2 linked regions of the Azospirillum sp. TSH100 genome follow. The protein of the gene in region 2 interacts with the protein of the main gene of each other region in a pairwise test. Links are inferred from orthologs where the notes say so. Each region holds a gene or a part of one and is shown on either strand. Other genes may lie near its edges. The genes, in order: E6C72_RS17280 and ptsN.

The links.
Region 1: the proteins of ptsN (region 2) and E6C72_RS17280 interact in binary tests that used the Escherichia coli proteins (3 or more experiments, as listed by UniProt). The link is inferred for Azospirillum sp. TSH100 from one-to-one orthologs.

The regions. Positions count from the first base shown.
Region 1 is NZ_CP039635.1:1,032,123-1,039,660, forward strand. Bases 1,881-5,179 are described here. They hold E6C72_RS17280 (sensor histidine kinase KdpD), read right to left. Parts: upstream 4,868-5,179; coding sequence 2,081-4,867; downstream 1,881-2,080. Other genes in these bases: E6C72_RS17275 (response regulator), read right to left, coding at 1,881-2,136; kdpC (potassium-transporting ATPase subunit KdpC), read right to left, coding at 5,011-5,179. In the rest of the region: E6C72_RS17270 (thiamine pyrophosphate-requiring protein), read left to right, coding at 1-1,365; more of E6C72_RS17275, read right to left, coding at 1,420-1,880; more of kdpC, read right to left, coding at 5,180-5,592; potassium-transporting ATPase subunit KdpB, read right to left, coding at 5,606-7,538. UniProt on the Escherichia coli protein: Member of the two-component regulatory system KdpD/KdpE involved in the regulation of the kdp operon. KdpD may function as a membrane-associated protein kinase that phosphorylates KdpE in response to environmental signals.
Region 2 is NZ_CP039634.1:1,030,714-1,036,554, reverse strand. The notes cover bases 1-2,901. They hold ptsN (PTS IIA-like nitrogen regulatory protein PtsN), read right to left. Parts: upstream 1,730-2,901; coding sequence 1,271-1,729; downstream 1-1,270. Other genes in these bases: rpoN (RNA polymerase factor sigma-54), read right to left, coding at 2,507-2,901; hpf (ribosome hibernation-promoting factor, HPF/YfiA family), read right to left, coding at 1,764-2,354; E6C72_RS05005 (Uma2 family endonuclease), read right to left, coding at 580-1,122; ubiG (bifunctional 2-polyprenyl-6-hydroxyphenol methylase/3-demethylubiquinol 3-O-methyltransferase UbiG), read left to right, coding at 1-419. Also shown: more of rpoN, read right to left, coding at 2,902-4,123; lptB (LPS export ABC transporter ATP-binding protein), read right to left, coding at 4,157-4,948; E6C72_RS04980 (LptA/OstA family protein), read right to left, coding at 4,945-5,820; LPS export ABC transporter periplasmic protein LptC, read right to left, coding at 5,817-5,841. UniProt on the Escherichia coli protein: Seems to have a role in regulating nitrogen assimilation.

The sequences.
Region 1 (7,538 bases), on a different replicon or contig from region 2:
GCGGTGCGCGTCGCCAAGGCCGAGCGGACGGTGACCTGCATCATCATGCCCAACGACCTGCAGGAGATGGACGCGGTGGAGGCGCCGGCGCGGGCCCACGGCACCATCCATTCCGGCGTCGGCTATTCAGCTCCCGTCGTGCGCCCGGCCGAGGCCGACCTGCGTCGCGCCGCCGATGTGCTGAATGCCGGCTCCAAGGTGGCGATCCTGGTTGGCGCCGGCGCGCTGAACGCCACCGACGAGGTGATCGGGATCGCCGACATCCTGGGGGCCGGCGTCGCCAAGGCGCTGCTCGGCAAGGCGGCGCTGCCCGACGACCTGCCCTTCGTCACCGGCTCCATCGGCCTGCTCGGCACCCGGCCGAGCTACGAGATGATGGTGAACTGCGACACGCTGCTGATGATCGGCTCCGGCTTCCCCTATTCGGAGTTCCTGCCCAAGGAGGGGCAGGCGCGCGGCGTACAGATCGACATCGACCCGAAGATGCTGAGCATCCGCTATCCGATGGAGGTGAACCTCGTCGGCGACAGCGCCGGCACGTTGCGCGAGCTGATCCCGTTGCTCGAACGCAAGCAGGACCGGTCCTGGCGCGAGTGGATCGAGACGGGTGTCGCCGAGTGGTGGCAGGTGCTGGAAGCCCGCGCCATGAACGATGCCACGCCGCTGAACCCGCAGCGTGTCTTCTGGGAACTGTCGCCACGGTTGCCGGATGACGTGGTGATTGCCTGCGACACCGGGTCGGGCACCAACTGGTATGCCCGCGACATCAAGATCCGCCGCGGCATGAAGGCGACGCTGTGCGGCGGCCTCGCCACCATGGGGCCGGGCATGCCATACGCCCTGGCCGCCAAATTCGCCCATCCGGACCGCCCGGTGCTGGCCATCGTCGGCGACGGCGCCATGCAGATGAACGGCATGAACGCGCTGATCACGCTGTCCAAATACTGGAAGCGGTGGAGCGACCCGCGCTTCGTCGTGCTGGTGCTGAACAACCGCGATCTCAATCAGGTGACCTGGGAGATGCGCGCCCAGAACGGTGATCCGAAATTCGAGGGCTCGCAGGAGCTTCCCGATTTCCCCTATGCCCGCTATGCCGAGCTGCTCGGTTTCAAGGGCCTGTTCGTCGACAAGCCTGAAGACCTCGCCGGTGTCTGGGACGAGGCGATGGCGACCCGGGGCCCGGTGCTTGTCGAGGCCTACACCGATCCCAACGTCCCGCCGTTGCCGCCGCACATCACGCTGAAGAACGCCGCGGCGATGATGGCGACGCTGGCCAAGGGCGATCCGGAGGCTTGGGACATGTTGAAGGACACCGCCAAGGACCTCGTCCAGAGCTACCTGCCGCATGGAGGGAAGAAGCGCTGACGATCGTCGCGGCCTGGCGGAGTTTTGGAGGAGGAGAGGCGCCATCACTCTCCTTCACTCCACCCCCGTCCTGAACCGGTACCCCACCCCCGGTTCCGTCACGATCAGCGCCGGCAGGTTGGGGTCGGCCTCCAGCTTCTGGCGAAGCTGCTTCACATAGACCCGCAAATAGGCGGTGTCATGCACATGGGCCGGCCCCCAGACCTCGCGCAGCAGGTCGGTGTGGGTCAGCACATGGTCGGCATGGCGGGCCAGCATCGCCAGCAGCTCGTACTCCTTGCGCGACAAATGGAGCTCGTCGCCATCGCGTTCCACCACCCGGCGGGCGAGGTCGATGGTGATCGGGCCGGCCGTGATGAGGGTGGCCGGCTCCGCGTCGGCCGGACGTTGGCGCAGGACGGCGCGCACACGGGCCATCAACTCGCCGACGCCGAAGGGTTTCACCACGTAATCGACGGCGCCGCGGTCCAGGGCCTCCACCTTGTCATATTCCTGGGCGCGCACCGACAGCACGATGATCGGCACCGTCGAGGTCTGGCGCAGCGCGCTGATCACCTCCTGGCCGTCGAGGTCGGGCAGGCCGAGGTCGAGGATCACCAGATCGGGCCGCTGGCCGGCACAGGCCTCGACCCCCTCGCGTCCGCTTTCCGCCTCCACCACCCCATAGCCGTTGGCCGACAGGCTGATGCGCAGGAACTTGCGGATCTGCGGCTCGTCATCGATGACCAGGATTTTCGCCGCCGGACTCTTCGCAGCCAGACTCTTCGCCACTCGCGCTGTCTCCTTCGATGTCGGCGATCTCCGGCCCGGCCGGGACCGGCAGCTGGAGGACGATGCAGGTGCCCATACCGTGATTGGTGGCCCCGTCGTGCCCGGGCAGCGCCCGGATGCTGCCGCCATGCGCCTCCACGATACCACGGCAGATGGCGAGGCCAAGGCCGGTCCCGGCGCTCTGCGTGTCGCCGGCCTCCACGCGATAGAACATGTCGAAGATGCGTTCGCGGTCGGCCTCCGGAATCCCCGGTCCGCGGTCGCACAGCTCGACCCGCACCTCCGCGTCACGGCAGCGGGCGGCGATGGTGATCGGGCTGCCCTCGGGCGAGTATTTGCAGGCGTTGTCGATCAGGTTGAAGAACACCTGTCCGACCAGCACCGGGTCGAGCCGCAGCAGCGGCAGCCCCGGCTCCAGCTCCAGCCGCAGCGGACGGTCGCCCAGCATGCGCTTCGCCCGCTCCAGCGCCGCCGCGATCACGTCGGAAAGCTCGACCCAATCGGTGCGCGGCTTCAGCGTGCCTGATCCGATCCGCGTCATGTCCAGCAGGTTCTGCACGAAGCGGTTCAGCCGTTCCGCTTCCTCCTGGATGGTCTGCACCAGCTCCGCCCGTTCCGGCGGGGCCAGCGTCTCGCCATAGCTGGTCAGGCTGGACGAGGCGCCGAGGATGGAGACCAGCGGCGTGCGCAGATCGTGCGACAGCGAGGAGAGCAGTGCCGAGCGCAGCCGCTCGGTCTCGGCGGCGACGCGGGCCGTCTCGATGTCGGCGACCAGGGCGGTGCGTTCGATGGCGACCGCGGCCTGATCGGCCAGCGTGTCGAGAAGCCGGCCCTGCTCCGGCGACAGCAATTGCTGCCCCGCCATGGCCTGTCCCTGCATCGCCTGCACGCCCAGCACGCCGATCGGACCGCGCCCGGTGCGCAGCGGCAGGAACAGCCAGTCGGCGGCGGGCAGGGTGGTGGAGCCGCGGCCGGCGGTCTTGCCGTTCTCCCAGGACCAGCGGGCCGCCGCCATCGACTTCTCGTCAAGCGTATCCTCGGGCGGATAGCCGGCGGCGACCTCCAGTCGGCCGTCGCGCGGCAGCAGCACCAGCGAGCGGCCGTTCATGGTGGCGGCGACATGGTGCACCACAGCCCACAGCACGTCGTCCAGCCCGACCGCCGCCGAGACGCGGCGGTTGAAGTCGTAGAGGTTCGCTGTGCGCCGGGCGCTCAGCCGCGTCGTCTCCACCTGGGCGCGGACGCGGGCGGCGAGGTTGGAGGTGATGACCGCCGCCACCAGGAAGAAGAACACCGTCATGATGTTCTGCACGTCGGTGATGGCGAAGGTGTATTTCGGCTCGGTGAACAGGAAGTTGAAGGTGAGGAAGCTCAGCACCGACGCATAGATCGACGGCGCCAGCCCGTAGCGGATCGCCACCAGCAGCACGCCGACCAGATAGGCGACGGAGATGTTGGGAAGCGGCAGCCACACATCGATCAGCAGCCCGACCGCGGTGGCCGCGGCGACGGTCAGCGTCGCCACGATGTAGGCCGGCCAGTCGAGCACGGGGGAGGGCGCCCGCGTCTCCAGGCTGCGCGCCGGCCGCTCCTCCTCGCCGGCCACCACCATCACGTCGAAATCCTCGTCGCGGGCCAGCAGGTCGGTGGTGACCGACTGGTGCAGCACGCGCAGCCGGCGCCGGGGATGGGCGCGGCCGACGATGATCTGGCTGACGTTGCGGGCGCGGGCGAAGGCCAGGATTTCCGCCGCCGCCCGCTCGCCCTGGACCACCGCCGTCTCGCCGCCCAGCTGTTCGGCCAGCCGCAGCGCCTGGGCGATGCAGTCCTTGTCCTCCTCCGACAGGGAATGGTGGCGGTGCGTCTCGACATAAAGAGCCACCCAAGGGGCGTCTCGCCGCTCCGCCGCGCGCTTGGCGGTGCGCACCAGCCGCAGGGCCTGCGGTCCGTCGCCGATGCACACCAGGATGCGCTCGCGCGTCGGCCAGGGGCCGGCGATGGCGTGGGTGCGCATGTAGCGCAGCATCTGCGCGTCCACCCGCTCCGCCGCCTGCCGCAGCGCCATCTCGCGCAGCGCGGTCAGCGTTCCGGCGGAAAAGAAATGGTCGGCGGCGCGTTTCGCCTGTTCGGGCACATAGACCTTGCCCTCCTGCAGGCGGCGGATCAGCTCCCGCGGCGGCAGGTCGATCAGCGCGATCTCGTCGGCCCGCTGCAACACGCTGTCCGGCAGCGTCTCGCGCACCTTGATGCCGGAGATGCGCTCGACGACGTCGTTCAGGCTTTCCAGATGCTGGACGTTCAGCGTGGAACAGACATCGATGCCGGCATCGAGGATCTCCTCCACATCCTGCCAGCGCTTGACGTGGCGGCTGCCGGGGATGTTGGTGTGGGCCAACTCGTCGACCAGCACCAGCTTCGGCCTGCGGGCCAGGATGGCGTCCAGGTCCATTTCCTGGAATGCCCGCCCGCGATAGTCGATCCGCCGCCGCGGCAGGATGTCCAGTCCGTCCAGCAGCGCTTCGGTGTCGCGGCGCCCGTGGGTCTCGACCACGCCGACGACCACCCCGGTGCCGTCGCGCATCCGGGCGCGGGCATCCTCCAGCATCGCATAGGTCTTGCCGACCCCGGGGGCGGCGCCGAGGAAGATCTTCAGCCGCCCGCGGCGCTCGCGGTTGGCTTCCTCCAGCAGCGCGTCGGGCGACGGGCGGTCGTCGGTGTCCGGGTCGGCCATCAGCGTGCCGGTGCGCTGGATGTGGTCATGGTGAACCTCTCAGGGGCGGAGCAGGGTGGCGGCATCGCTGCGCGGCGTCAACGGATGGGAGGCCTCCCTCTCCCTGATCGGGAGAGGGAGAGCTTCGGTGCGTCAAGGCACGCTCACCGCCCCAACGGCATCCTCTCGTCCAGCGCCAGGTTCAGCAGCAGCACATTCACCCGCGGCTCGCCGAACAACCCCAGTTGCCGGCCTTCGGTGAACTCCGCCACCAGGGCGCGGACCTGGTCCGCCGGGACGTTGCGGGCCTTGGCGACGCGCTCCACCTGGAAGGCGGCACCGGCCGGCGAGATGTGCGGGTCGAGGCCGCTGGCCGACGCGGTGGCGAGGTCGGCCGGAACCGGACCCTGCGCATCGGGATTCTCCGCCTGCAACTGCGCCACCGTCTTGCCCAGCGCGTCCACCAACGCCTTGTTGGTGGCGCCCAGGTTGCTGGCGCCGCTGCCGCTGGCGTCATAGCCCTGACCGGCGGCCGACGGGCGCGGGTGGAAATAGGCCGCCCCGGCAAAGGACTGCCCGATGAGGGACGAGCCGACGACCGTGCCGTTGCGCTCGATCAGGCTGCCGGCGGCCTGCGCCGGAAACAGCACCCGCGCGGCGCCGGTGATCGCCAGCGGGTAGAGAAGGCCGGTCAGCACCGTCATCACGACGATGAGGACGAAGGCCGGGCGAAGTTCCCTGGTCATGCGATGAGACTCCTCACACGAGGCCGAGCGTGGTGACGGCGATGTCGATCAGCTTGATGCCGACGAAGGGCACCGCCAGACCGCCCAGGCCATAGATCAGCAGGTTGCGCCGCAGCAGGCTGGCCGCGTCGGCCGGGCGATAGGCCACACCCTTCAGCGCCAGCGGGATCAGCGCGACGATGATCAGCGCGTTGAAGATGATGGCCGACAGGATGGCGCTCTGCGGGCTGGCAAGCCCCATGACGTTCAGCGCCTGCAGCTGCGGATAGGCGGCGATGAACAGCGCCGGGATGATGGCGAAATATTTCGCCACGTCGTTGGCGATCGAGAAGGTGGTCAGCGCGCCGCGGCTCATCAGCAGCTGCTTGCCGATCATGACGATCTCGATCAGCTTGGTCGGGTCGCTCTCCAGATCGACCATGTTGCCGGCTTCGCGCGCCGCCTGGGTGCCGGTGTTCATGGCGACGCCGACATCCGCCTGGGCCAGCGCCGGCGCGTCGTTGGAGCCGTCGCCGCACATGGCGACCAGCCGCCCTTCCGCCTGAAAGGCGCGGATCAGCTCAAGCTTCCTTTCCGGCGTCGCCTCGGCCAGGAAATCGTCGACCCCGGCCTCGGCGGCGATGGCGGCTGCGGTCAGCGGGTTGTCGCCGGTGACCATCACCGTCTTGATGCCCATGCTGCGCAGGGTCTGGAAGCGCTCGCGGATGGCGGGCTTGACGATGTCCTTCAGATAGACGACGCCCATCGCGCGGCCATCGCGCGCCACCACCAGCGGCGTGCCGCCGGCCTTGGCGACCCGCTCCACCGCCAGCGTCAGGTCGCGGCCTGCGCCGCCGATCATCGAGACGATCGTGTCGGGCGCACCCTTGCGGATCCGTGTTCCCACCCCGGCGATGCCCAGTCCGGCGACATCCACCCCGCTCATCCGTGTCTGGGCGGTGAAGGGGATGAAGGTCAACCCGCCGCGATCCAGCGCCGCCGGGTCGAAGCCGAAGCGCTGCTGGGCCAGCGCGACGATGGACTTGCCTTCCGGCGTGTCGTCGGCCAGCGAGGAGAGGAAGGCGGTTTCGGCAAGCTCGCGCTCGGCGACGCCGCCGACCGGGATGAACTCCGCCGCCTGCCGGTTGCCCAGCGTGATGGTGCCGGTCTTGTCGAGCAGCAGCACGTCGACGTCGCCCGCCGCCTCCACCGCGCGGCCGGACTTGGCGATGACGCTGAAACGGACGAGGCGATCCATGCCGGCGATGCCGATGGCGGACAGCAGGCCGCCGATGGTCGTCGGGATCAGCGTCACCAGCAGGGCGATCAGGAACACCACCGGGATGGCCGCGCCGGAATAGGCGGCGAAGGCCGGCAGCGTCATCACCACCAGCAGGAAGATGATCGACATGCCCGCCAGCAGGATGTTCAGCGCGATCTCGTTGGGCGTCTTCTGCCGCTTGGCGCCCTCCACCAGCGCGATCATGCGGTCGAGGAAGCTTTCGCCCGGATTGGCGGTGATGCGGACGACGATGCGGTCCGACACCACCCGCGTGCCGCCGGTGACGGCCGAGCGGTCGCCGCCTGATTCGCGGATGACGGGGGCGGATTCGCCGGTGATGGCGCTTTCGTCCACCGTGGCGATGCCGGACACCACGTCGCCATCGCCGGGGATCACGTCGCCCGCCTCGACCAGCACGAGATCGCCGGCGCGCAGGCTGGCCGCCGGCACCGCCTGATGGGTCGTGGCGTCGATGGCGGCCAGCTTCCTCGCGGCCGTTTCGGTCTTGGTCCTGCGCAGGCTGGCGGCCTGGGCCTTGCCGCGCCCCTCGGCGACGGCCTCGGCAAAATTGGCGAACAGCACGGTGAACCACAGCCATGCCGCGATCTGGCCGGCAACACCGATACCGGTGCCGCCATGCCCGAACCCGGCGAGGTCGCGCAGGACCAGCAGGGTGGACAGCGCC
Region 2 (5,841 bases):
GCACGACGGTGGACTACCGCGCCACCACCGCCGAGGCCCTGGCGGCCAGCGGCGAAACATTCGACGTGGTTCTGGCGATGGAGGTGATCGAGCATGTCGCCGACGTGCCCCTGTTCGTGAAGTCGCTGTCGGAGCTGCTGGCGCCGGGCGGCGTGCTGTTCCTGGCGACGCTGAACCGCACGCCGAAATCCTTCGCGCTGGCCATCGTCGGGGCGGAATACATCCTGCGCTGGCTGCCTCGCGGCACCCACAACTGGCGCCAGTTCCTGCGCCCGTCCGAACTGAACGCCATCGTCCGCCCGTACGGGCTGGGCATGCGCGACCTGACCGGCATCACCTACAACCCGCTGAGCGACGAGTTCCGGCTGAACGCGCGCGATCTGGACGTGAACTACATGGGCTGGGCGGAGCGGGGGTGAGGGCACCATCCGCCCGAAGCTGACGAATCTTCATATCGACCGCTATTCCCGCGCAGGCGGGGATCCAGCCGTTTCAGCCGCTTGGGCCGTAAGCCTGCATCCCCGCCTTCGCGGGGATGACAGCCGAGGGAGGGGGGTATTTTTAAAGCGCCGGCTTCCCTCAGTCCTCGTACACAGCGTCGAGTGGAATGGTCAGGTCCAACGCAGCCAGCATGACCGGACCGTCGCGCACGACATCGACGGTCCAGCCAGCGCCATCGCGGCGGTAGATCTCGACCAGACGCTCGCTCTGCGAGACCAGCACGATCTCGCGCAGGGACGGGATCTTCTGATAGTTGGTCCGCTTCTCGCGGCGGTCGATGGCCTCAGTGCTGTCGGACAGCACCTCCACCACCAGGACCGGATCCTTGACGACATAGGGGTCGTCGTCAGCGGCGCAGGTCGCCACAATGTCGGGATAGTAGTAGGCGTTCGCCGCCTCCACCCTGACCTTCACATCGTTGGTGAACGCATCACACCCACGACGCAGCGCCGCCTGCCGGATCGCATACCCGAGGCGCGCCACGATCCGTGCATGGTTCAGGCTCGCCCCGACCATCGCGAAGATCTCGCCATCGACATACTCGTGGCGGACCTCGGCGCTGCGTTCGGCGGCGAGGTAAGCCTGCGGCGAAATCCAGGGCTTGCGCTGTGCGTTTCCCATGGCCGTGGTCCCCGTCGGTCATGTCGGCTCGGCCCAGTGTAGCAGGCCGCCCGGCCCCACACCAATTGGTGCATCCACTGCCAAAGAAAAAGGGCCGCGCACGGACGTGCGGCGGCCCTTTGGCTATCTGCCCCTCACCGGCGGCCCGTCAGTTGGACGGGCTCGGCTCGTGCTGGGTCAGGAGCGCGTACATCGCGTCGCCCGACTGGGCTCCGCGCAGCTTCTCGCACATGGACTGGTCCCGCAGAAGGCGCGAGACGCGGGCAAGGGCCTTCAGATGGTCGGCTCCCGCCTGTTCCGGGGCGAGAAGGAGGAAGATCAGGTCGACCGGCTGCTCATCGATCGCATCGAAATCGATGGGCCGCTCGACACGGGCGAAGACGCCATGGACGCGGTCCAGGCTGGACAGCTTGCCGTGCGGGATGGCGATGCCATGGCCCACGCCGGTCGTGCCCAGCCTTTCGCGCTCCAGAAGCACGTCGAAGATCGCCCGCTCGTGCTGACCGGTCAGCTCGGACGCTTTGCGCGCCATCTCCTGCAGGGCCTGCTTCTTGTTGCCGGCCTTCAGGTTCGGGAGGATGGCGTGCGGAGAAATGAGGTCGAGCATGACGCTTCTTGACCAGAGGGACGGGTCGGCGCCGTCAGGCGCCGGCCTTCTCCGCCGGATCGACCCAGCCGATGTTCCCGTCGGCGCGGCGGTAGACCATGTTCAGACGGCCATGCGCACCGTTGTGGAACATGAGAGCCGGAGCCTGCGCCAGTTCCAGGCGCATAACCGCCTCGCTGACCGACAGGGTGGCGATGCTCGTCTCCATCTCGGCGACGACCATCGGGTGGGCGGCGCCATCGGCCGCAGTCTCCGCCTCGTCGTGATGCTCGTCGGCCTCGGCCTCCAGCACGCGGTAGCTCGCCGGCACGGCGGCGCCGTTCTCGGCGGCGTGGTGGTCGCGCAGGCGGCGCTTGTAGCGGCGCAGGCGCTTGGCCAGCTTCTCGCAGGCGATGTCGAAGGCCGGGTAGGGTTCGGTGGCGTCGCCGGCGCTCTGCAGGACGATCCCGCGGCCCACATGGACCTGGATGTCGGCCTTGTAGAGGTGCGCGTCCTTGGTCAGGACGACGTTCGCCTCGATCGGCTTGTCGAAGTACTTGCCGACCACGGCGTTCAGGCTGTCGGCCACATGGGTGCGCAGAGCGTCACCCACATCGAGCTGCTTGCCTTTGACGGAGAGTTGCATGGTGGAACGTTTCCAATATTGGTCCGCTGGGGACGGTGTAGACACGACGTTTGAAGATGTCGGGTTCGCAGATGCTGATCCGCCGCTTGCGGGCCGGGACGATAGGCAAGGGTCACCGGACTGTCAATCGAGCCCTCCCCCATCCAACCCGCTTACATGCGTGACATCTTGGCACGGCGTCGCTGCACCGATGACGGTATTTTCATCGCTTCACGATACTTCGCGACCGTCCTTCGCGCAATGTCGATCCCTTCCGCACGGAGAATCTCCACCAGTTTGTCGTCGGACAGCACGTCGTCCGGCTTTTCCGCATCGATCATGGTTTTGATGCGGTGCCGAACCGCTTCCGCGGAATGAGAAGCCTGACCGTCCGCACCTTGGATGGCGGAGGTGAAGAAGTATTTCAGCTCGAAGACGCCGCGCGGGGTTGCCATGAACTTGTTGGTGGTGACGCGGCTGACGGTGCTCTCATGCATGCCGATCGCCTCGGCGATGTCGCGCAGGATCAGCGGCCGCAGGTGCGAAACACCATGGATGAAGAAGGCATCCTGCTGGCGGATGATCTCGCTCGCCACCTTCAAAATGGTGGTGGCGCGCTGGTGCAGCGACTTCACCAGCCAGTTGGCCGACTGGAAGCGTTCCGAGATGTATTCCTTGTCGGCCTTGTTGCGGGCGCTGTCGGAAATGCGGGCGAAATAGCGGTGGTTGACCAGCACGCGCGGCAGCGTGTCCGGGTTCAGGTCGATCAGCCAGCCGCCGCCGGGATTGGCGCGCATCAGGATGTCGGGGGTGACCAGCTGGGCCGGGGTGTGGTCGAAGGCCAGTGCCGGCTTCGGGTTCAGCTTGCGGATGTCGGCGACCATATCGGCGACGTCTTCGGCATCGACGCCGCAGACCTTCATGATGGCCGGCAGGTTGCGCGCGGCCAGAAGCTCCAGATTGTCGAGCAGCGTCGCCATCGCCGGATCGAGGCGATTCTTCTCGCGCAGCTGGATGGCGAGGCATTCCTTCAGCGATCGGGCGAAGATGCCGGGCGGATCGAAGCGTTGGCAGGCGGCCAGCACCCGCTCCACCCGCTCCACGCCGCAGCCCAGCTGCTCGGCCATCGCCTGGGCGTCGAAACCGATCAGCCAGCCGGCCTCGTCCAGCATGTCGATCAGGGCCAGCCCGATCAGCTGGTCGCCGTGGTCGGGCAGGTCGATCTTCAGCTGTTCGGTCAGGTGGTCGCGGAGGTTCTTCTCGCTGGTCAGCGTCGCTTCGAGGTTGCTGTCGTCATCCTCGAAACCGCTGCGGCCGCCGCGTTCGCCGTAGGAGCCGTAGACCTCGCTGCCACCATCCGCGCCGTCGGAGAAACGGTCGTCGCTGTAGACATTCTCGAAATCGGTGTCGAGCGGCGCTTCGGACGAGGAGGCCAGCGTGTCCGACGAGGTCATCTCCACCGTGTCGCGGGTGCGCCCGTCGCTGGGAGCCGGCCCCGGACCGTCGTCGCGACCATTCAGCCCGTCGACGCTGAGACCGTTCGCCTCCATCCCGCCGGGGCCGTCCAGCCCGCCCGGCGCCTCACCGCCGGCACCGTCGCCGACAGGATCGCTGCCGCCGTCGGCCGGGCCGCCGTCGCGTTCCAGCAGCGGGTTCTGCTCGATCTCGCGATCGACGAAGTCCGACAGTTCGATGTTCGACAGCTGCAGCAGCTTGATGGCCTGCTGCAACTGCGGCGTCATCACCAGGGTCTGGGCTTGTCGAAGGTCGAGACGTTGAGCAAGCGCCATGGCTGTGGAACCGGGACCAGTGGGAACGGAGGGCTACAGACTGAACCGGTCGCCGAGATAGACCCGGCGCACGCCCTCGTGCGCCACGATCTCGTCCGGCCGTCCCTCCATTAGTACCACACCATCGTGCAAAATGTATGCCCGATCGACGAGGTCGAGCGTTTCACGCACGTTGTGGTCGGTGATCAGCACGCCGATGCCGCGGTCGCGCAGATGGCCGACCAGCTCGCGGATGTCGTTCACCGCGATGGGATCGATGCCGGCCAGCGGCTCGTCCAGCAGGATGAAGTGCGGCTGGCCGGCGAGCGCGCGGGCGATCTCCACGCGCCGCCGCTCGCCGCCCGACAGCGCCAGGGCGGGGGAGCGGCGCAGATGCGTGACCGAGAATTCGGCCAACAGCTCGTCCAGCATCGCCTCGCGCGCGTCGCGGTCGCTCTCCACCACCTCCAGCACGGAGCGGATGTTGTTCTCCACCGTCATGCCGCGGAAGATCGAGGCCTCCTGCGGCAGATAGCCGATGCCGAGCCGGGCGCGGCGGTACATCGGCAGCGCGGTGATGTCCTGGCCGTCCAGCGTGATCGTGCCGGAGTCGGCGGCGATCAGCCCGGTGATCATGTAGAAGCAGGTGGTCTTGCCGGCGCCGTTGGGGCCGAGCAGGCCGACCGCCTCGCCGCGCTGGACGCTGATCGAGACGTCGCGCACCACCGGCCGCTTCTTGAACGACTTGCCGAGATGCTGGGCCACCAGCCCTTCGGTCGGGGCGGCGGTCGCGGCGATGTTTCCGGCGGGAGCGGCGCCGGGCCCGTTCGCGGTCAGCACGGTCACGGCTTCTTGCCCGCGGGGACGCCGGACCCGTTCTTCTCGCCCCCATTTTTTTCGCCGGGGATCAGCAGGCCGCTGACCCGGCCGCCGGCGTCGCGGCCGGCGATGACGCGGTTGATCTTGGTGTTCATATTCATCTCGGCGGCTTCGCCGTTCAGCTGGTTGTCACCGCGGGTGATCCGGACATTGCCGATCAGCACCGCGACATTGTCGGCAACCGAATAGACCAGCTTGTCGGACAGCGCCACGTCGGTGGGCGTGGTGACGATGATGTTGCCGGAGCCGTCGATCCGCTCCATCTGGGTGGTGCCGTCCGGCATCTTCTTCAGCCGGCCGATCAGCACGTCGGCGCGCAGCCGGTCGTTGCCGCGCACCGCAACCGCGTCGCCGCGCGCGACGGTCAGATCCTGCGCCTCGTAATATTCCAGGCTGTCACGGGCGGTCACCACGTCCTTGGTGGTGACCAGCTTCAGGTCCTTGCCGGTGACGACGGCCACCTGCTTGTCGACGTCATAGACGCCATGGTCGCCGAACACCTGCTGGGTCGGGCTGACGACGCGGACATTGCCGTCGGCGACCAGCTGGAACACCTCGTTCCCCTTGCCGGGGACTTCGCGGTAATAGGCGGTCAGCACGTCGGCAAAGACGGTCGAGTCGTTGCGCTTGGCCGACGCGTTGCCGCGCGCCACATAGGCGCGGACGTCCTGGTGCCATTCGATCGCCTGATCGGCGTTGATCTCCACCGGCTGCTTGCCGCCCATGCCGGGCAGGCCCTGGGCATGAGCGGCCCCCGGCACCAGTGACGCGAAAGAGAGAAACCCGCCGGCCAGGATGGCCGACAGGGCGGTAAGGAATGGCGACCGTTTGGACGTCACGGCTTCTTGCTCCCGGGGCGT